DNA from 2 places in the Aquabacterium sp. UBA2148 genome. Region 2 is predicted to be linked to the other one. Evidence: predicted binding sites of a transcription regulator. Region 2 holds the regulator's gene; the other holds the start of a gene.

Region 1 (5,958 bases), on a different contig from region 2:
CCCCCCGTCAGTCGCAGTTTGCGAACCCCCAGTGCCAGGGCGGCGCTGGCCGTGCGAGTGATCTCTTCGAAGCCCAGCAGGTCTTCGTGGGGCAGGAAGCGGTGCTGCGTGCCGAAGGTGGCGCGCGGCATGCAATACGGGCAGCGGAAGTTGCACCGGTCGGTGACCGAGATGCGCAGGTCCTGCAATGCGCGCTGCCGCTGGTCTAGAAGGGCGGCGGGCAGTTCATCCAGCGCAGGCGGCATGGCGCGAAGCTGGCTGAGCTGTTCTGCTGCGATGGGGATGATGGCTGCCCGAGGGGCGGCATCTGGCGTCATGGCGTCATTGTGCCGCCAATGTTGGCACCACGTCGCGCCTGGGGGCTCCGGTGGGATCAGTTGTTGGTGCCCGCCGCAGGGGTTGCCTGGGCCGAAACCGATGGGGCTCGGCGGGCGCCGTTGTAGCGTTGCTGCCAGTAGGCCTGGCGCATGTCTTCGACGCGAACGTGACCACCGGCGCGGGGCGAGTGGATGAACTTGTTGTCGCCGATGTAGATGCCGACGTGGGAGAAGGTTTGGCGCAAGGTGTTGAAGAACACCAGGTCACCGGGCTTGAGTTCGGCCTGTTGCTGGACCGGGATCAGCTGGGGCGAACGGGCTTGTTCCGAAGCGCGACGCGGCAGGATGAGGCCGACGCTGTTCTCGAACACATGGCGGGTGAAACCGCTGCAGTCGAAACCTGTTTCTTCGGAGCTGCCACCTCGGCGGTAGGGCACGCCCAGGAAATTCATCGCCGACAGCACCAGTTCGGAGGCGAGGTCGGTCGCGGTGTCGCGAACCTGCTGTGCCAGTTCGGCAACCGGACGTGTGGAGGGGATCAGGCCTTTGTCGGAGAGGAACCTTGCCACCGGGTCTTCGCTGGACGTGGCGGCGGAAGCGCTCACGGCAGGCGGCACGCTGGCTTGCTGCGCCAGCGCGGTGTGTGGCAGGAGATGGCAACTCAGCAGCAAGGCGCCGGCGAGAACAGCCCGGGGGGCTTTCAGCCGGCGGCTGGGTTGCGATCCTTGCCCGGCAGGGAAGTCGGTGGCTTGGGGCCGCCGGCTGGCGTGTCGGGTCGTCAAACGCATGGGTCGCAAGGGTAGGCGGCACAGACCGCCCCGTCAACCTCGGTATCTAATGGATAACGTGAGGTTAACACCCTTTCTTCGGGCTATTGCGGAGGCCGTCGGTTGCGGCCCCGCGCCCTTGGAAGCTCCGTCAGACCAATTCGAGGTTGACGGTGATGTTGCCCCGCGTGGCGTTGGAGTAGGGGCAGACCTGGTGGGCGGCATCGACAAGTGCCTGGGCTGCCTCGCGTTGCATGCCGGGCAGCGTGATGCGAAGTGTCACGGTGATGCCGAACCCCTGCGGGATGGGGCCGATGCCGACGTCTGAGGAAATCTGGGTGCCGGCTGGCAGGAATTGCTTGTTCTGGGCTGCAACAAAACCCATGGCGCCCAGGAAACAGGCGCTGTAGCCCGCGGCGAAAAGTTGTTCCGGATTGGTGCCGGCGCCGTTGCCGCCCATCTCTTTGGGGCGGGCCAGGGCCACGTCCAGCTTGCCGTCGTCGCTGGTTGCGCGACCGTCGCGGCCACCGGTGGCGGTGGCATGGGCGGTGTAGACGATTTGGGTGGGAGATGCCATGTCGGGGTCCTCTTGAGAAAGATTGCGTGCAATCGATTTGCTGATTTTGCGCCTGGGCAGATGAAAAGGCGGAGTCGACCGCCAAAGACCTCAGTTGGATCGAGGTTGTCCTTGCAGGCGCTGACGCAGGTCGTGCAGGCGCTGGCGAAGCTCGACCACGGCATCCAGCTCGCCCCCAACCTGGCACATCACCGAGGCAGGGATGCTGCTGGCCACGAGTTTGAGCTGGCTGCCAGCGTCGGTCAGGCGGATGCGCACGCGTCGCTCATCCGTGTGGTCGCGCTGACGGGAGACCAAGCCTGAGCCCTCGAGGCGCTTGAGCAGCGGGGTCAGGGTGCCGGAGTCCAGTTGCAACAGCTCCCCGAGTTCATGCACGGCGCGGTCGTCGCGCTCCCAGAGCACGAGCATCACCAGGTACTGGGGATAGGTCAGCCCCAATGGCGCCAGCAGCGGCTTGTACAGCTTGGTCATGGCCAGCGAACTGGCGTACAGGGCGAAGCACAGTTGCTGGTCGAGCCTGAGCAACTGGTCCGGGCCTGGTGGCGAGGGCGCGTGGTTGGGTTCGGACATGACGTGATGTTAGGCCCATGGCGCCGCAGCGGGTGCTTGATGCGGAGCAAGGCCCTGATTCTGGCTGGCTCCTAAGCTTGACCCGTGAACAAATGCGCATTGAGCGCGAGCAGGAGCATCGATGTCGGCCATCCTCCGTCCCGGGTCAGTCCCGGTTGATCCGGGAGTCATCCAACTTGATGGCCTCAAAGCCAGGCTGGAAGAACGAGCCCTTGAGTTGTCTGCCCAGGACGTGGCCCTGCGCGAGCGCCTGGCCAGCGAGCAGGCTGTGACGGCCAACACGTTCGTTGCTGGCACCGAAGCCGCTTGCGCGGCGGAGGCCGACGACGAGGTGATCGCGATGCTGCACCATGAGCAGGAAGAGCTGAGGGCCATCCAGGGGGCGTTGGCGCGGAGGGCCGAGGGCAGCTACGGCTTGTGCCTTGAATGCGGCGAGCCCATCGGGGCTTTGCGCTTGAGCGTGTTGCCCGAAGCAGCCCTGTGCGTGGGCTGTCAGGCCATGGCTGAGCACCGAGCGGCGCACCAGGCGGTGCGTTGAGCCAGGTCGGTGTTCAGCTCCCGAGTTGCTCGATCTCTTCGGTGAGTTCCAGCCACCGGGACTCGAGCGCCTCGATTTCGTCGCCCAGGGCCTTGAGGCGTTTGCCCAATTCGGCTCGCTCGGTTCCGTTCAGGGCGCCTTGACCCAGTTGGGACGTGATCAGCTCCGACTCGGCCTGTGCGGCCGCCAGCCGGGTGTCGATGCGCTTGAGTTCTGCCTTGAGGGGCTTGGCTTGCTCGGTGGCGCGTTGGCGGGCTTGGGCGTTCGCCTTGCGGTCTTCCTTGCGGTTGCCGGCCGATGCATCTGTTGCAGTCGCTTGGGTGGGCGATGGCGCGGGTGAGGGGACGGGGGCTTCGTTCGTCCCCCGCTGATCTCGTGCGGCGCGGGCCGCAGCCGCCACCGCGCGGGACTGATCCTGCAACCATTTCTGGTAATCGTCGAGGTCGCCGTCAAAGGTGCTGACGCCGCCTCGCGTGACCAGCCAGAATTCGTCGCAGACCTCGCGCAGCAAGGCTCGGTCGTGGCTGACCAGCATGACGGTGCCTTCGAACTCGTTGAGCGCGATGCTCAGCGCCTCGCGGGTGGTGAGGTCGAGGTGGTTGGTGGGCTCGTCGAGCAGCAGCAGGTTGGGGCGTTGCCACACTACCAGCGCCAGCACCAGGCGGGCCTTTTCGCCGCCGCTGAACTGGCCGACGGGTTGCGAGACCATGTCGCCAGTGAAGCGAAAGCGCCCCAGGAAATCGCGCAGTTCCTGCTCGCGTGCCTGCGGGCCCACTTCCCTGGCCAGGCGGATCATGTGCGCCAGCGGGCCTTCGTCGGTGCGCAGCACGTCGAGCTCTTGCTGAGCGAAGTAGCCGATGCTCAGGCCCTTGCCTTCGGTGACGTCGCCAGCGATGGCGGGCAGCATGTGGGCCAGGGTCTTGACCAGGGTGGATTTGCCCTGGCCGTTGGCGCCCAGGATGCCGATGCGCTGGCCCGGCAGCACCGAGCGGTTGACGCCGCGCACGATGGTGATCGGCTCGGCATCTTCGCTGGCGGGCAGGTAGCCGCATTGCAGGTCTTGCATGACCAGCATGGGGTTGGGCAGGCTGGCGGGCTCGGGGAAGCTGAATTCGAAGTCGCTGGCCGTGAGCACGGGTGCGAGCTTTTCCATGCGCTCCAGGGCCTTGACGCGGCTTTGGGCCTGGCGGGCCTTGCTGGCCTTGGCCTTGAAGCGGTCGATGAATTTTTGCAGGTGGGCGATGCGCTCTTGCTGCTTGCCGTAAGCGGCCTGGTGCTGGCTCAGGCGTTCGGCGCGCATGGCCTCAAAAGCCGTGTAGCCACCGGTGTAACGCGTCAGCTTGCCTTCGTCGAGGTGCAGGGTGACACGGGTGATGGCGTCGAGGAACTCGCGGTCGTGGCTGATGATGATCAGCGTGCCCTCGTAGCGTTGCAGCCAGCTTTCCAGCCAGACCAGGGCATCGAGGTCCAGGTGGTTGGTGGGCTCGTCGAGCAGGAGCAGTTGAGCCGGGCACATCAGGGCGCGGGCGAGCTGCAGGCGCATGCGCCAGCCACCCGAGAAGCTGTTGACGGGCGCCGTGGTTTGCTCAAGCTGAAAGCCCAGGCCGAGCAGCAAAGCCTGAGCGCGGGCGTGGGCGTCGAAGTCGCCGGCATCGGCCAGGGACATGTAGGCCTCTGCGATGGCGTTGCCGTCGTCTGCGGCCTCGGCGTTGGCGAGCGCCTGGCGGGCTGCCATCAGGCGCGTGTCACCTTGCAGCACGAACTCGGTGGCGGGCTCGTCGGTTTCAGGCATGTTCTGCGCGACCTCGGCCATGCCGCCGGGTTGCAGCCAGCTGGGCGGGATCTCGACGTCGCCTGCGTCGGCTTGCAGGCGGCCGGCCAAAAGCGAAAACAGCGAAGACTTGCCGGCGCCGTTGCGGCCGATCAGGCCGACCTTCTCACCGGGGTGCAGGGTGGCGCTGGCGCCGGCGAGCACGGGCTTCGTGCCCCGCAACAGGGAAACGTTCTTGAGGTTGATCATGGGAGGCTCAGGCCAGGTGCGTGCCGGGGGTGTCGCCCAGCAGCAGCGCGTCGCGCGTGACGAGCAGCAGTTGGTCGTCGCCCGCAGAAGTGGGCAGCCAGGTCACTGCAAGGTCGGGAAAGGCGCGCTCGAAGTTCGCCCGCTCGTTGCCGATTTCCAGCACCAGCACGGCGTCTTCGCTCATGAATTGGTCGGGCTCGGCGCGCAGGGCAGCGAACAGGGCGCGAGTGAAGTCCATGCCGTCGGTGCCGGAGGCCAGGGCCAGCTCGGGTTCGGCGCGGTACTCGGCAGGCAGTTTGGCCATCGAGTCGGCGTTGACGTAGGGCGGGTTGCAGAGGATCAGGTCGTAGGGGCCGTTGACCTGACTCAGGGCATCGCTTTGCAGCAGGGTGACGCGGTCTTGCAAGCCGTGCTGATCGACGTTGATGCGGGCCACGGCCAATGCGTCGGGGCTGATGTCTGCGCCATCGACGCTGACGTCGGGGTAGGCCATGGCGGCGAGCACGGCCAGGCTGCCGTTGCCGGTGCACAAATCGAGCACGCGCTGGGTGTGGTCGCTCAGCCAGGCGTCGATGATGCCGTCGGCGAGCACCTCGGCGATGAAGGAGCGCGGCACGATGGCGCGTTCATCGACGTAGAAGGGCACGCCTTGCAGCCAGGCCTGCTTGGTGAGGTAAGCGGCGGGCTTGCGGGTGGCGATGCGCTTTTCGATCAGGGCGTCGGCCTGCTGGCGTTCTTCGTTGCTCACGGCGCGCTGCTCGTTCTCATCGAGCGCGTCGAAGGGCAGCCCCAGGCGCCACATCACCAGCCAGGCGGCCTCGTCGAAGGCATTGGTGGTGCCGTGGCCGTAGCCGACTTGCGCGGCGTCCAGGCGAGCGGCGGCTTGTTCGATCAATTCGACGAGGGTCACGCCAGCAGCCTTTCCAGGGTGCCGAGGTAGATGTCCTTCAAAGGCTCGATGTCGGCGACGCGCACGTGTTCGTCGATTTTGTGGATGCTGGCGTTGACAGGCCCGAACTCGACGACTTGCGGGCAGATCTGGGCGATGAAACGACCATCGGACGTGCCGCCGGTGGTGGACAGCTCGGTGGTGACGCCTGTGACCTGCTTGATGGCGGCCGAAATGGCGTCAACGAGTGGTCCTTTGCGGGTCAGGAAGGGGCGCCCGC
Region 2 (14,505 bases):
TGGCCGCTGTGGTGGTGACCGCAGGAGTTGATGCAACCAGAGATGTGCAGGTCGATTTCGCCGATGTCGTAGAGCTCGTCGAGGTCCTGGTAGCGCTCGATCAAGGCGTTGGCGATGGGGATGGAGCGGGCGTTCGCCAGCGCGCAGAAGTCACCGCCCGGGCAGGCGATCATGTCCGACAGCAGGCCGATGTTGGGCGAGGCCAGGGTGTTGGCCTTGGCGGCCATCCACAGGGCGTAGAGGTCTTCTTCGCGCACGAAGGGCAGCAGGGCGTTCTGGTCGTGGGTCACGCGCAGCTCGCCGCAGCTGAACTGGTCGGCCATGTCGGCGATGGCGTCCATCTGCGCGTCGGTCACGTCGCCGGGGGCCTGGCCCACGCGCTTGACCGACAGCTGCACGCACTTGTAGCCGGGCACCTTGTGGCCTTCGACGTTGCGCTCGAGCCACTTGGCAAATTGCTTCTTGTCGGCCTCCGAGGCGTCGGCGGGCAGGCCGTTGCCGGTGGGCGTGTGCGCTTGAACCGAGGCCGGGAAGGCAAAGCCGGCGCTGACGCGGTCGAGCTCGGCCTGAGGGATCAGGTGAGCGGCCCCGTCGGTGTCTCGCGCCAGGATGTCCTGGAACTCGGCATTCACCTGGTCGAAGAATTTCTGACCTTCGGCCTTGACCAGGATCTTGATGCGGGCCTTGTACATGTTGTCGCGCCGGCCGTAGCGGTTGTAGACGCGCACGATGGCCTCGATGTAGACCAGGATTTGCTGCCAGGGCACGAAGGCATTGATGACGGTGCCCGTGATCGGGGTGCGGCCCATGCCGCCGCCCACCAGCACCGTGAAGCCGACTTCACCTGCGTCGTTCTTGATCAGGTGCAGGCCGATGTCGTGCCAGGCCACGGCGGCGCGGTCTTCCTTGGCACCACTGACCGCGATCTTGAACTTGCGGGGCAGGAAGGCGAACTCGGGGTGCAGGGTCGACCACTGGCGCAACACTTCGCAGTAGGGGCGGGCGTCGATCAGCTCATCGGCGGCCACACCCACCTTGGCGTCGGCGGTGATGTTGCGGATGCAATTGCCCGAGGTCTGGATGCCGTGCATGTTGACCTCGGCCAGCAGGTCCATCACGTCGGCGGCCTTGGGCAGCGGGATCCAGTTGTACTGGACGTTCTGGCGGGTGGTGAAGTGGGCGTAGCCGCGGTCGAACTCGCGGGCGATGCGCGCGAGTTGGCGCACCTGCTTGCTCGACAGCTCGCCGTAAGGCACGGCCACGCGCAGCATGGGGGCGTGACGCTGCACATACCATCCGTTTTGCAGGCGCAACGGGCGAAACTCTTCGTCGCCCAGTTTGCCCGCGAGATTGCGCTCAAGCTGGTCGCGGAATTGAGCGGCGCGCTGGCGGACAAACTGTTTGTCGAATTCGGTATATTGATACATGGTGCGCAGCTAAGGAATAAACAAATGAGTCCGTGGACGCCGGTGGTGGAGGCGGCACACGGACGCGATTGATCAGGTCAGCCGAGGGCTCGGTAGAGATTGTAAAGGCTGATGCCGGAGATCACGCCCCCCACCAGCATCAGCAGGGTCTTGGTCTTGAGGTGCCGGGTCAGGTAGGCGGCAAAGGGGGCGGCGAACAGCCCGCCCACGACCAGGCCCGCCACCGTGGGCCAGGGGCCTTCTTCCACCAGGCCAGCAAAGACGGCCGCGCTGGTGAACGTGAGGAAGAATTCGGCCAGGTTGACCGAGCCGATGGTGGTGCGAGGGTCTTGCCCGGTGCCCACCAGGGTGGTGGTCACGACCGGGCCCCAGCCGCCGCCGCCCACCGCGTCGACGAAGCCGCCGAACAGCCCAAGCTTGGCCACGTGTTTCGGGGTTTCACGGCGCGGCGTGATTTTCTTGAATACCTTGCTGATGACATAAAGTCCCATCAGGAAAAGGTATCCGGAAACAATGGGTTTGATGATGGCTGAATCCACGCTGGAAACCAGCCAGGCCCCCATGCTGGCGCCCAAAATTCCGGGAATCAGCAGGCGAAGGAAAAGGGATTTGTTGACGTTGCCCAATTTGACGTGGGAAATGCCGGAAACCCCCGTCGTGAAGACCTCTGCGATGTGCACGCTGGCCGACGCCACGGCTGGCGATGAGCCCGTGGCCAGCAGGAACGAGGTGGACGTGATGCCGTACGCCATGCCCAGGGCACCGTCCACGGTCTGGGCGATCAGGCCCACGAGCACGGCCTTCCAGAACGCCTCGCCCGTGACGGTGCTCAGGATGAGTTGCAACCCGCTTTGCTCATGTTGTCCGTTGAACAGCTTGGAGCCCAGGTAGGCCACCACACCGATGAGCATGAAACCCACGGCCCAAACCGCGATGCGCAGCACCGGGTGATCGGACGGGTGGCTGACGTCGTCTTCGACGGGCGGCAGACCGAGTGCGGTGTGCTCGGCGTTGATCGCGTTGTCGGTGAGGTCGAGGTTGCGGATCTTCATGTAGGCCGGGAAAAGCGGGGCAGGCGACGTGACAATGGGAGAGCGCGAATGCTACAGATCGTCTTTATTCATGAGAAGAACATTTATGGAAGTTGTTAATTCCAGATCGGAATTAAGCGGGGAGGCTGCCATGCGGCGAGGGCTGCTGCTGGGGGCCACGGCGTGGCTGGCAGGGTGCTCGGCCCTGCCGGGCGCCGATGCGCCTCGCACGACGGGCGCGCCCACCAATGCCCAGCCACCGGCTTTGCCCACGGCACCGGTGACACCACGCCCAGCGCCTCGCCCGCCCCGCATCGGGCTGGCGCTGGGGGGCGGCGCGGCTCGGGGCTTTGCTCACATCGGCGTGCTGCAGGTGCTCGAAGAGCAGGGCATCAAGCCCGACCTGGTGGTGGGCACCTCTGCGGGCAGCCTGGTGGCGGCGCTTTATGCAGCGGGTAAAACGCCCACCGAGTTGCAGAGCATGGCCATGACCCTGGACGAGTCCAGTATCACCGACTGGGTTTTTCCTGGGCGCTCATTGCTCAAGGGAGAGGCCCTGGCGCGATTCATCCGCACGCAGACGGGCGGCAAGCAGATCGAAGGCATGCGCCTGCCCCTGGGCATCGTGGCGGCTGACCTGCAAAGCGGCGCCCCCATCCTGTTCAGAAAAGGCGACCCCGGCACGGCGGTCCGGGCCTCCAGCGCTGTGCCGGCGGTGTTCGAGCCGGTGCGCATCAACGGCCGCGAGTACATCGACGGTGGTGCGGTCTCGCCCATCCCGGTGCGCTTTGCCCGCCAGATGGGCGCGGACGTGGTCATCGCGGTGGACATCTCGGCCATCCCTCAAGGGCAATCCACCAAACGGGCCGTCGACATCCTGCTGCAGACCTTCAACATCATGGGCCACGCCATCAGCCAGCACGAATTGGCCGAAGCCGATGTGGTGATGCGACCCAAGCTGGAGGGCATTGGCAGCGCCGACTTTTCTGCTCGGCGCCTGTCGATCCTGGCCGGGCGCGAAGCCGCCTTGATGGTGCTGCCTCAACTCAAGGAGCGGATCGCTGCCCGCACGCGCTGAGGGCTGGTGCCTTTGCGCCAGAGCGTCAGCGCGTTGCCGCGAAGGGTGATCCGGTCAACTTGGATCCGCTGCCCAGGGCGCGTTTTTTGAACCAGCCCGTGTTCATCTCCAGCACGTAGCGCACTGGGCGATCCGAGCAGTGCGAGTCGAGCGTCTGAGGCTTCATCTCGTCGGTGTTGACGATCGTGCCGTCGTCATCGATGAAGGCGATGGCCAGGGGGATGAGCGTGTTTTTCATCCAGAAGCACTGCACCCCGGGGCGCTCGAAGACGAACAGCATGCCCTCGTGGGTGCCCATCTGGGTGCGGTGCATCAGGCCGATGGCGCGCTCGCGGTCGGTCATGGCCACCTCGGCGGTGATGTTCTGCATGCCTGCGCGCAGCTGGACGGTGCGCAGCTTCTGCGGGCCTTCCTGCGCCCCGGCAACACCGGCGGCCAGGCAGCTTGCCACGACCATGATTTGCATCAAGGCCGAGCGCAAGGTCATTGACCTGGCGCGCCACCCTGTGGCAACGCTTTGACTGACAATGCCCGCTTTCGTCATCTCCGTGTCTCGATGAGCTGGTTCACGGGCCCGACTGTAGCAGCCGTCTCATGAATGCCTCTGCGTCCGCGACACCCCAGGCGCCCCTGCCACCCCTGCCCGAACTGACGCCCTCGCAGTCCGCCGGACTGGACGACCCGGACCTGCTGGCGCAGTGCGTGGTGGAGATGCCCACCGGCCCACTGCGCCGCATTGGCCTGGGCATATCCGGCATGTACTGCGCCGCCTGCACCATCACCATCGAAGATGCGGTCAAGTCGGTGCCCGGCGTCAGCGAGGTGCAGGTTCAGGCCGCCTCGCAGCGTGCGCGGATCCTCATCGACCCCGCCCGGGTCAGGCTGTCGGACATCGTCGCCGCGGTTCAGCGCGTGGGGTACCGCGCCTGGCCTGACGCCGCAGCCCGCGCTGGTCACGAGCGACTCAGGCAGCGCCGCGTGCTCCTGTGGCGCCTGTCGGTGGCGGCCTTCTGCATGATGCAGGTGATGATGATCGCCTGGCCCCAGTACGTGGCCGGGCCGGACGAAATCCCGCCTGACATCTGGCAGCTCATGAACTGGGCCAACTGGGTGCTCAGCCTGCCGGTGATGATTTTCTCTTGCGGGCCCTTTTTCTCCGGGGCCTGGCGTGCGGCCCGACAGGGCAGGGTGTCCATGGACACGCCGGTGGCCATCGGCATGCTGGCCACCTTCGTTGTCAGCACGGGCGTCACGATGGGGCACACCGATGTGTTCGGGCACGAGGCTTACTTCGACTCCCTGACCATGTTCGTGGCCTTCCTGTTGATGGGGCGCTGGCTCGAAAGCAGCGCCCGAGAGCGGGTGACCCATTCGCTCGAAGCCCTGTGCGTGCGCCTGCCAGAAGCGGTCGAGCGCGCGGTGGCCGGTGAGGCAGCCGACCTGCGCGGCGTGGCCGTCGAATCCGTGCCGCTGTCTGCCCTGCGTCATGGCGACCGCGTCAGGGTGGCCGTTGGCCAGGCCTTTCCGGCCGATGGGCAGGTTTTGCTGGGCCACACCGAGGTCGACGAGTCCCTGCTGACCGGCGAGTCCCGCGCGGTGGTGCGCCAGCCAGGGCAGATGGTGGTGGCGGGCTCGGTCAACCTGGTGGCGCCCGTGTGGATTTCGGTGGAGCGCCTGGGGCCGGACACCCGATACCAGCAGATCGTGTCCCTGGTGCACCAGGCCATGACGGAAAAGCCGGGCTGGATGCGCGCCGCCGATCGCATGGCTGCGCCATTCCTGTGGGGGGTCCTGGGGCTGGCCGCGCTGGGTGCCCTTGTGTGGCAGTGGATCGACCCTTCTCGCGCGGTGTGGGTGGCGGTGTCCGTGCTGGTCGTGACCTGCCCTTGTGCCCTGTCGCTGGCGGCACCCTCCGCGTTGCTGTCCGCCGCAGGCGCGATGGCCAAGCGCGGTTTGCTCGTGCGCCGACTTGACGCGCTGGAAACCCTGGCCCACGCCCGTCTCTTTTATTTTGACAAGACCGGCACGCTCACAGAAAGCGAGTTGTCGGTGACGGGGTTGCAGTTGGCATCTGGCGTGACCAGCCTCCATCGCTTGGCCTCGGGTGGGCAGGCCGGTGCGCTTGCGCAGGGGCATCAGGCACCTGCATTGGCAGACCCTGGCGAGCTTTGGCATTGCGCGGCCTCTCTGGCGGCAGCCTCACACCACCCCGTGTCGCGCTCCATGGTGGTTGCCGCGCAAACGGTTCGCCCTGAGGGCGCCGCTCCGTGGGCGCCTTGTGGCTGGCTCGAGCTGAACGAGCGTGCAGGGCAGGGCGTTGAGGCCAGAGACGAAGCTGGCCGGCTGTGGAGGCTGGGGCGCCTGGACTGGGTTCTGGGTGCGGATGCCCAGGACGCCTTGCGCCACTGGGCCTCGCCCGATGCGCCCCGGGCATGGCTGGCAGCACGCTCGAGCGACGGCGCGCTGCTGATCGACACGGTGATGGGGGTCTTGCTGGACGAGGTGTTTCGGCCGGAAGCGGCCCCCGCCTTGCGCCAATTGAAGGAGTTGGGCTGTCGGTCGGCTCTTTTGTCGGGCGATCACAACGATCGGGTCCAGGCGGCATCCCTCATCCTGGGGCCCCACGGCGAACTCCCCGTGGCGGCTGCGCAAGCCACACCGGAGGAAAAGCTGCTGGTGATGTCTCAGGCTCAACAGCAGGGCGAACAGGTTGCCGTCGTGGGCGATGGCATCAACGACGCGCCCGTGCTGGCGAAGGCAGATGTGTCGGTGGCGCTGGACCAAGGCTCGGCATTGGCTCAGTCGCAGGCCGACCTCATTGTGCTGAACGGGCGGTTGACGGGTTTACCCGAGGCCGTCGCCCACAGCCGTTTCGCCATGCGGATCGTCAAACAGAACCTGGCATGGGCGGCGGTCTACAATTTCGCCTGCATTCCCCTTGCACTCATGGGCCTGCTGCCACCCTGGGCGGCCGGGCTGGGCATGGCATTGAGCTCCCTCGGTGTCGTCCTCAATTCCTTGCGCCTGGGTGCCACCCAATGGAAATCCTCTACGTCCTGATCCCCGTGTCGGTCTTGCTCGTGCTGGCCATCCTGGCTTTGCTGGGCTGGGCCATCCATGGGGGTCAGTTTGAGGACATCGAGGCCGAAGGGCACCGGATCCTGCAGGGTGGGGACGACAATTCCGAGGCTAACGTTGAGCGGCATCAAGATTAGTTAGTGGTTTGCCCTCACAATTCGCGCTGTAACAAAGGAGAAGAAGAGATGGCAACCACCCACTCTGCCACATACAACGATGGGGTTGTCCGAGCTTTTGCCATTTGCGCCGTGGTTTACGGCGTCGTCGGCATGGCTGTGGGCGTCCTGATCGCTTCGCAACTGGCGTGGCCGGAACTCAATTTCGGCATCCCCTGGCTGACCTACGGTCGCCTGCGTCCCCTGCACACCAATGCAGTGATTTTTGCCTTCGGCGGCTGCACGCTGTTCGCGACGTCTTATCACGTTGTGCAACGCACCTGCCAGACCCGGTTGTTCGCTGGCCCGCTGGCCACGTTCACCCTGATCGGCTGGAACCTGGTCATCCTGGCGGCGGTCGTCACGCTGCCTCTGGGCTACACCAGCGGCAAAGAGTACGCTGAACTCGAATGGCCCATCGACATCCTGATCACCCTGGTCTGGGTCGCGTACGCCATCGTCTTCTTCGGCACCATCGGCACCCGCAAGATCCGCCACATCTACGTGGCCAACTGGTTCTTCGGCGCCTTCATCATCGCCGTGGCCCTGCTGCACATCGTCAACAGCGCCGCCATCCCGGTGTTCTCTGACGGCCTGCTGTCGCCCAAGTCCTACTCGGCTTACTCGGGTGTGCAGGACGCCATGATCCAGTGGTGGTACGGCCACAATGCCGTGGGCTTCTTCCTGACGGCTGCCTTCCTGGGGATGATGTACTACTACATCCCCAAGCAGGCCGGCATGCCCGTGTACTCGTATCGCCTGTCGATCGTGCACTTCTGGGCCCTGATCTTCACCTACATGTGGGCGGGTCCTCACCACCTGCACTACACCGCTCTGCCTGACTGGACGCAATCGGTCGGCATGGTGTTCTCGCTGATCCTGCTCGCACCATCGTGGGGCGGCATGATCAACGGCATCATGACCCTGTCGGGTGCCTGGTACAAGCTGCGCGATGACGCCATCCTGAAGTTCCTGATTGTGGCCCTGTCCTTCTACGGCATGTCCACCTTCGAAGGTCCGATGATGTCCATCAAGACCGTGAACTCGCTGTCGCACTACACCGACTGGACGGTTGGTCACGTGCACTCCGGCGCCCTCGGCTGGGTGGGCCTGATCTCGATGGGCTCGCTGTACTACTTGATCCCGCGCATGTTCGGTCGCACCACGATGTACTCGGTGCCCGCCATCTCGCTGCACTTCTGGGCTGCCACCATCGGCATCGTGCTCTACATCGCCGCGATGTGGATCGCCGGTGTGATGCAGGGCCTGATGTGGCGTGCCGTGAACCCCGATGGCACCCTGGTCTACACCTTCGTCGAGAGCGTGAAGGCAACCTATCCCTTCTACGTGATCCGCGTCGCGGGTGGTCTGCTCTACCTGGGCGGCATGATCCTGATGCTCTGGAACACCGTGATGACCGCCCTGGCTGGTCGCGCCGTCAACGCGCCGATCCCCCAGCCGGCCCACGCCTGAGCCGCACAAGGAGAACAACATGGCTGACAACAACCACAAGCCTGCGCTCTTCTCCCACGAGAAGATCGAGACCAGCAACTTCCTGATGATCGTGCTGACGCTGATCGTCGTGTCTTTCGGCGCGCTGGTCGAAATCGTGCCCCTGTATTTCCAGAAGAGCACGACCACACCGGTGGAAGGCCTCAAGCCCTACACCGCCCTGCAACTGGCGGGGCGCGACATCTACCTGCGTGAAGGCTGCTACGGCTGCCACTCGCAGATGATCCGCCCCTTCCGCGCCGAAACCCTGCGTTACGGTCACTACTCGATGGCTGGTGAGTACGTCTACGACCACCCCTTCCAGTGGGGCTCCAAGCGCACCGGACCGGACCTGCACCGTGTGGGCGGCAAGTACTCCGACGAATGGCATCGCGCCCACCTCGAGAACCCTCGCAACGTCGTGCCTGAGTCGAACATGCCTGCCTACCCCTGGCTGGAAACCAACCTGGTCAAGGCCGAAGGTGTGGGTCCCCGCATGGAAGCGCTGCGGATGGTCGGTGTTCCCTATTCGGACGCCGAAATCAAGGCAGCCGCCGAAGAAGTCAAGGGCAAGACCGAGATGGAAGCGGTGATCGCCTACCTGCAGGTGCTGGGCACCGCGGTGAAATAAGGAGCGACGCACATGGACGTCATCACCCTGAGAAGCATCTTCACGGTCGGCTGCCTGTGCGTTTTCGTGGGCATCGTTGTGTGGGCTTATTCGCGGCGCAACAAGGCCCAGTTTGAAGAGGCAGGTCGTCTGCCTCTTTCTGAAGATTGACTGGAGGCTCAGACATGAGCGACTTCATTTCGAATGGATGGGCGTGGTATGTCACGGCCATCGTGGTGTTCGGCCTGGTGTACTGCGCACTCGTGCTGATCGGTGCCGCCAAGCACAAGGTCGTCTACGACGCCCAAGGCAATGTGGACAAGACCACCGGCCACATCTGGGACGGTGACCTGCGTGAACTGAACAACCCGCTGCCCCGCTGGTGGTTGTTCCTGTTCATCTTCACGCTGATCTTCGCCGTGGCGTACTTCTACCTGTACCCAGGCCTGGCCACCTCCGATGGCAAGCTGAACTGGACCTCCAAGGGCCAGCTGGAAGCCGAAAACGCCAAGGCCAAGGCCGAGCAGGACAAGATCTTCGCCAAGTTCAAGTCGGCGTCGATCGAAGACTTGGCTCGCGATCCGCAAGCCCACGCCATCGGTCAACGCCTGTTCCTGAACAACTGCGCGGCCTGCCACGGCTCCGATGCCAAAGGCGCCAAGAGCTTCCCGAACCTGACGGACGGTGACTGGATCCACGGCGGCTCGCCCGAGAAGATCATCGAGACGATCACTGCGGGACGCAACGGTCAGATGCCGCCGCTGGCTGCTGCCGTGGGCACGCCTGAAGAAGCTCGGCAAGTTGCGAACTACGTGCTCAGCCTCTCGGGTGCGGGTCACAATTCCATCCAGGCGGAGTTGGGCAAGGCCAAGTTCAAGGCGGTTTGCGCAGCCTGCCATGGTGCGGACGGCAAGGGCAACCAGGCCATCGGTGCACCCAACCTGAGCGACAAGATCTGGCTGCACGGCTGGGGCGAGCAGTTCATCGTCGAGATGATCAACAAGGGCAAGGTCAACGTCATGCCCGCTCAAACGCCTCGCTTGTCCGAAGACCAGGTCCGGCTCGTGGCTTCGTATGTGTGGGGCCTGTCTCACCCGACCCAATCGGCCAATGCCAAGTGAGCCTGATGCTCGCATCAAGGTGACTTGAATGCGAGCACGGCCCGGGGTTGACATCGATCAAGAACGGGCCAACAGTGAGCCACTGCGGTGGTGGAGCGTGATACCCTGCAGGGTATGCGGTCCACCACCGTTTCACTTTGAGATTTGGGTCTTCCCATGAGCGAATCCAGCCCCCACCAGGATCCCGGCAAACGCGTCATTCCCATCCAGGCAGTTGGTGCGCGTGAAGAGACGGTCTCCCTCTACAAAAAGGGAGAGAAGATTTACGCCCGAGAGGTCAAGGGCTGGTTCACGAAATGGCGCTGGGCCTTTGTGTGGCTCACCCAGATCGTCTTTTACTGCACGCCTTGGTTGATGTGGAACGACAGGCAGGCCGTCCTGTTTGACCTGACCACGCGGCGCTTTTACATGTTCAACCTGGTCCTGTATCCGCAGGACTTCATCTACCTCACTGCGCTGCTGGTGATCTCGGCCTACGGCCTGTTCCTGTTCACGGCGGTGGCAGGGCGGCTTTGGTGCGGGTATGCGTGCCCACAGTCGGTCTACACCGAAATCTTCATGTGGATGGAGCGCAAGATCGAAGGTGATCGCGTTCGTCGCATGAAGCTGGACAAATCACCCTGGTCGGTCGAGAAGGTCTGGCGCAAGACGGCCAAGCAACTTGCCTGGATCGCCTTTGCGCTGTGGACGGGCTACACCTTTGTGGGCTACTTCACGCCGGTTCGCGTGCTGGCTGCCGAAGTCGTCAGCCTCAGCATGGGCCCCTGGGAGCTTTTCTGGGTGCTCTTCTATGGGTTTGCCACCTACGGCAACGCTGGCTACATGCGCGAGCAGGTCTGCAAGTACATGTGTCCGTACGCGCGCTTCCAGAGCGCCATGTTCGATCGCGACACGCTCATCATCAGCTACGACACCAAACGCGGTGAGCCGCGTGGCTCGCGCAAGCGCGGCGCCGATGCCAAAGCGCTGAACCAGGGTGACTGCGTGGACTGCACCTTGTGTGTTCAGGTCTGCCCGGTGGGCATCGACATCCGCAACGGCTTGCAGTACGAGTGCATCGGCTGCGCCGCCTGCATCGATGTGTGTGACTCGGTCATGGACAAAGTCGGTTCGCCGCGCGGCCTGGTGCGCTATGCCACGCTCAACAGCCTGGAAAATGGCTGGGGCCGAAAGGAGATGTGGTCTCGGGTCACGCGCCCTCGTGTCCTGATCTACACGGCCATCCTGGCTGCCGTGGTCGTCGCTTTCGTGCACAGCGTCTACAGCCGGCCACCGTTCCGCGTCGACATCGTGCGCGACCGCGGCGCCCTGGCTCGGGTGGTCGACGAGGGTTTTGTCGAGAACGTTTACCGCGTCCAGATCATGAATGCCAGCGAGAACACGCAGCGTTACCGATTGGGCGTGGAGCAATTGCAGCAGGCGCAGGTGGAAGGCGGGCAGGACTTGGTCCTGGGTCCAGCCGAGGCCCGTTGGGTGCCGATCGCTGTCCGAGTCTCACCTGATGCAGCCGGCCGCATGGGCTCAGGCGCACATGGGGTGACCATCCTCGTCGAGCAGTTGCGACAAGGCAGCGAGCCCCAAGTCGATGTGCGCGAAAAGTCCACCTTCCTGGTGCCCCGTTGATCGGGGCTTCACTCCCCGATTGCCTCATTTCCTGATTCCGGAGCTTGCATGTCTGCCCCTGACAAACTCAAAGCCAACAGCAACCCGCCTTGGTGGAAATTGCCCATCGTTTGGTTGGTGATCGCTGGCCCAGCGATCGTGGTCGTTGCCTCCTTGGTCACTGCAGGCATTGCCATCAAGCACGTCGATCCGGTGCTCGATACCTCCAAGGGGCACGTCAAATCGACGGTCGAGGAGCCCGCCATGCGGGCGCGCAACCACGCGGCGTCTCCTTCGCTGCAGCCTGCAGATCGCTGATTCACCTCAAGGCTGGCACCTGGGGTGACCCCTGGTTTTCGGGAAAGTCCTCGTTGTGACCCTGCGCTGCCGGTAGAACATGGTCCTTGTGTGCGATTTGCCTCAAGGAGATGTCCATGTCTCGTCGGTCCTTGCACCTTGCCCAGATTCTCTGGCCCGCGTTCCTGATCGCGGGTGTGCTGGAAATGGTGGTTTTTGCCTTGGTCGATCCCTCTGGGCTCTCGATCGGGGGCTGGGCGCCTGATGTGCGCACGGTCTACAGCCTGGCGTTCTTCGTCTTTTGGGTGCTGGTTGCCATGGCTTCAGGCATCAGCCACATCATGATGCGCCCGCCCACTGGTGTGGTCACGTCTCGGCGGGCCGCCCGTCGGCAAGCTCGGCGCGCGATGGTTGTGCACCATCAGCACTGACATCTCCAAAACAAAAGGTCGCCTGGATGGCGACCTTTGTGTTTGGCTCCCGCTAGACCGCCTCAAGCAGGCGGCACGTGATGCTGGTCAGCAGCGGACGCTGTTGACCAGCGCGCGCAGCCCAGCCTCGTCGGTGATCCGGATGTCTCGCTGCTTGACCTCGAGCAGGCCCTCGTCCTGGAACTTCGAGAACGTGCGGCTGACGGTCTCCAATTTGAGGCCCAGGTAGCTGCCGATTTCTTCTCGCGTCATGCGAAGCACCAGGGCAGATGCCGAAAAACCGCGCGCATGCAGGCGCTGAGTCAGGTTCAACAAGAACGCGGCAAGGCGCTCCTCGGCTCGCATGCTGCCCAGCAAAAGCATCACGCCATGGTCTCGAACGATTTCGCGGCTCATGATTTTGTGAAACTGATGCTGCAGGTCGGAGAACTCGCGGGACAGCTCTTCAAGTTGGCCATAGGGGATCACGCAGACCTGCGAGTCCTCGAGCGCGATGGCGTCACAAGCGTGTCGATCGGTGCTGATGCCATCAAGCCCCAGCAGCTCTCCAGCCATCTGAAAGCCAGTGACCTGGTCGCGGCCGTCTTCCGAAGAGATGCGGGTCTTGAAGAAACCCGTGCGCACCGCGTAAACCGATTTGAAAGGGTCTCCCGTGTGGAAGAGCGCGTCGCCGCGTTTGATCGATTTGCGCGTTGCGACGAGGGTGTCGAGCTGCGTGAGTAGGGGCTGTGTCAGCCCGACGGGCAGGCACAGCTCGCGCAGGTTGCAGCTTGAGCACGCGACTTTGAATGAATCGAGTTTCATGGGGGTAGGCGTGACTGGCGTGCCAGCCGTGCCGTTTGGGTGGCCACAGTGCGTGGCGGAACACGAAGTGGTTCCAGTCTGTGTCGGTTCGATCGATCGGGCGGTCTGGTTCAACATGAGCAACCTCAAACAATGCCTGGATTGTTGCCGGATTCCCGGCGCCGCCCTTGATCCACGTCAACCCTGCTGGCGGGCAGTTTGGCACATTCGGGTGAATGAGTGAACAGGCCCTGAAATCCCCGTGCATCCCCTCCGAAGCTCCTCTGGTCTCGAGGGAGACCTTGACGCGCCTTGATGTTCAGGGGCCACGCTACACATCGTATCCCACAGCCGACAGGTTCGTCGAGGCACACGGTGCCCAGCAGTATGTGCAGGCTTTGAGTCAACGTGGGCAGGGCGTGGGGGCCCTCACCGGAGGGGCGAGCGCCCTCTCGCTGTACATCCACATTCCGTTCTGTGAGTCGGTCTGCTACTACTGCGCTTGCAACAAGGTCATCACCCGTCACCACGAGCGTGCTCAGGCGTACTTGGACGACCTTCGAGAAGAAATCCGGTTGGTTTCCGAGCAACTCGGCCCCGGTCAAATGGTGTCGCAGCTGCATTTCGGGGGAGGCACCCCCACCTTCCTGAGCGATGAGGAGTTGCAAGGGCTGCTCGATACCCTTCGCAGCACCTTCCGCTTTGTGCCTGGGGGCGAGTACGCCATTGAAATCGATCCGCGCACCGTCGATCAGGGGCGGCTCAAACGCCTGCACCAGATGGGGTTCAATCGTTTGAGCTTTGGGGTTCAGGATTTCGATCCGGATGTCCAGAAAGCGGTCCATCGGGTTCAGCCGCACGACCAGGTTCGCGCGTTGGTGCAGGCCGCCAGGGCCGAGGGCTTCGAGTCGCTCAACATGGACCTCATTTACGGGCTGCCCAAGCAGACGCCGGAGAGCTTTGCCCGCACTTTGACGCAAGTGGCCGAACTCAGGCCTGATCGCATTGCGCTGTATGCGTACGCGCACCTGCCGCAACGCTTCAAGCCCCAGCGGCGGATCGAAGCAGCCGATCTGCCCCAGGCAGAGGAGAAAGTCGGCATGTTGGCTGCTGCGATCGATGCTTTTGGCAGGGCCGGCTACGACTACATCGGCATGGACCACTTCGCCTTGCACCATGACAGCCTGGCGGTTGCCAAGCGCCAGGGCAGGCTGCATCGCAACTTTCAAGGCTACAGCACACATCCCGACTGCGACCTGATCGGCCTTGGGGTGTCGGCCATCGGACGTGTGGGGGCGCACTATGTGCAAAACGCCAAGACGCTCGATGAGTACCACGACGCACTCAAGCGCCATGAACTGCCGGTGGTGCGCGGGCTCGTGCTCACGCGCGACGACTTGG

Evidence for each region. Region 2 encodes FNR, which switches genes on or off when oxygen is low (the NO sensors DNR and NnrR bind a similar motif). Its sites were predicted from a motif close to TTGATNNNNATCAA; they were not measured.
Region 1: the regulator FNR is predicted to act here: its motif matches at 2,268-2,281, upstream of B2W70_RS11035 (TraR/DksA family transcriptional regulator).

The regions. Positions count from the first base shown of each region.
Region 1 covers NZ_DCXA01000197.1:11,635-17,592, reverse strand. The annotation lists partial or broken gene B2W70_RS11055 (radical SAM protein) at 1-317, opposite strand, end outside; gene B2W70_RS11050 (C40 family peptidase) at 374-922, opposite strand; gene B2W70_RS11045 (organic hydroperoxide resistance protein) at 1,236-1,661, opposite strand; gene B2W70_RS11040 (MarR family winged helix-turn-helix transcriptional regulator) at 1,752-2,231, opposite strand; gene B2W70_RS11035 (TraR/DksA family transcriptional regulator) at 2,353-2,769, shown strand; gene B2W70_RS11030 (ABC-F family ATP-binding cassette domain-containing protein) at 2,783-4,789, opposite strand; gene prmB (50S ribosomal protein L3 N(5)-glutamine methyltransferase) at 4,797-5,699, opposite strand; partial or broken gene dapE (succinyl-diaminopimelate desuccinylase) at 5,696-5,958, opposite strand, start outside.
Region 2 covers NZ_DCXA01000183.1:870-15,374, reverse strand. The annotation lists gene B2W70_RS10290 (nitrite/sulfite reductase) at 1-1,427, opposite strand, end outside; gene B2W70_RS10285 (sulfite exporter TauE/SafE family protein) at 1,505-2,479, opposite strand; gene B2W70_RS10280 (patatin-like phospholipase family protein) at 2,610-3,536, shown strand; gene B2W70_RS10275 (DUF192 domain-containing protein) at 3,562-3,993, opposite strand; gene B2W70_RS10270 (heavy metal translocating P-type ATPase) at 4,131-6,596, shown strand; gene ccoS (cbb3-type cytochrome oxidase assembly protein CcoS) at 6,575-6,751, shown strand; gene ccoN (cytochrome-c oxidase, cbb3-type subunit I) at 6,800-8,242, shown strand; gene ccoO (cytochrome-c oxidase, cbb3-type subunit II) at 8,262-8,891, shown strand; gene B2W70_RS10250 (cbb3-type cytochrome oxidase subunit 3) at 8,904-9,041, shown strand; gene ccoP (cytochrome-c oxidase, cbb3-type subunit III) at 9,056-9,991, shown strand; gene ccoG (cytochrome c oxidase accessory protein CcoG) at 10,148-11,614, shown strand; gene B2W70_RS10235 (nitrogen fixation protein FixH) at 11,663-11,911, shown strand; gene B2W70_RS10230 (hypothetical protein) at 12,028-12,321, shown strand; gene fnr (fumarate/nitrate reduction transcriptional regulator Fnr) at 12,409-13,125, opposite strand; partial or broken gene hemN (oxygen-independent coproporphyrinogen III oxidase) at 13,341-14,505, shown strand.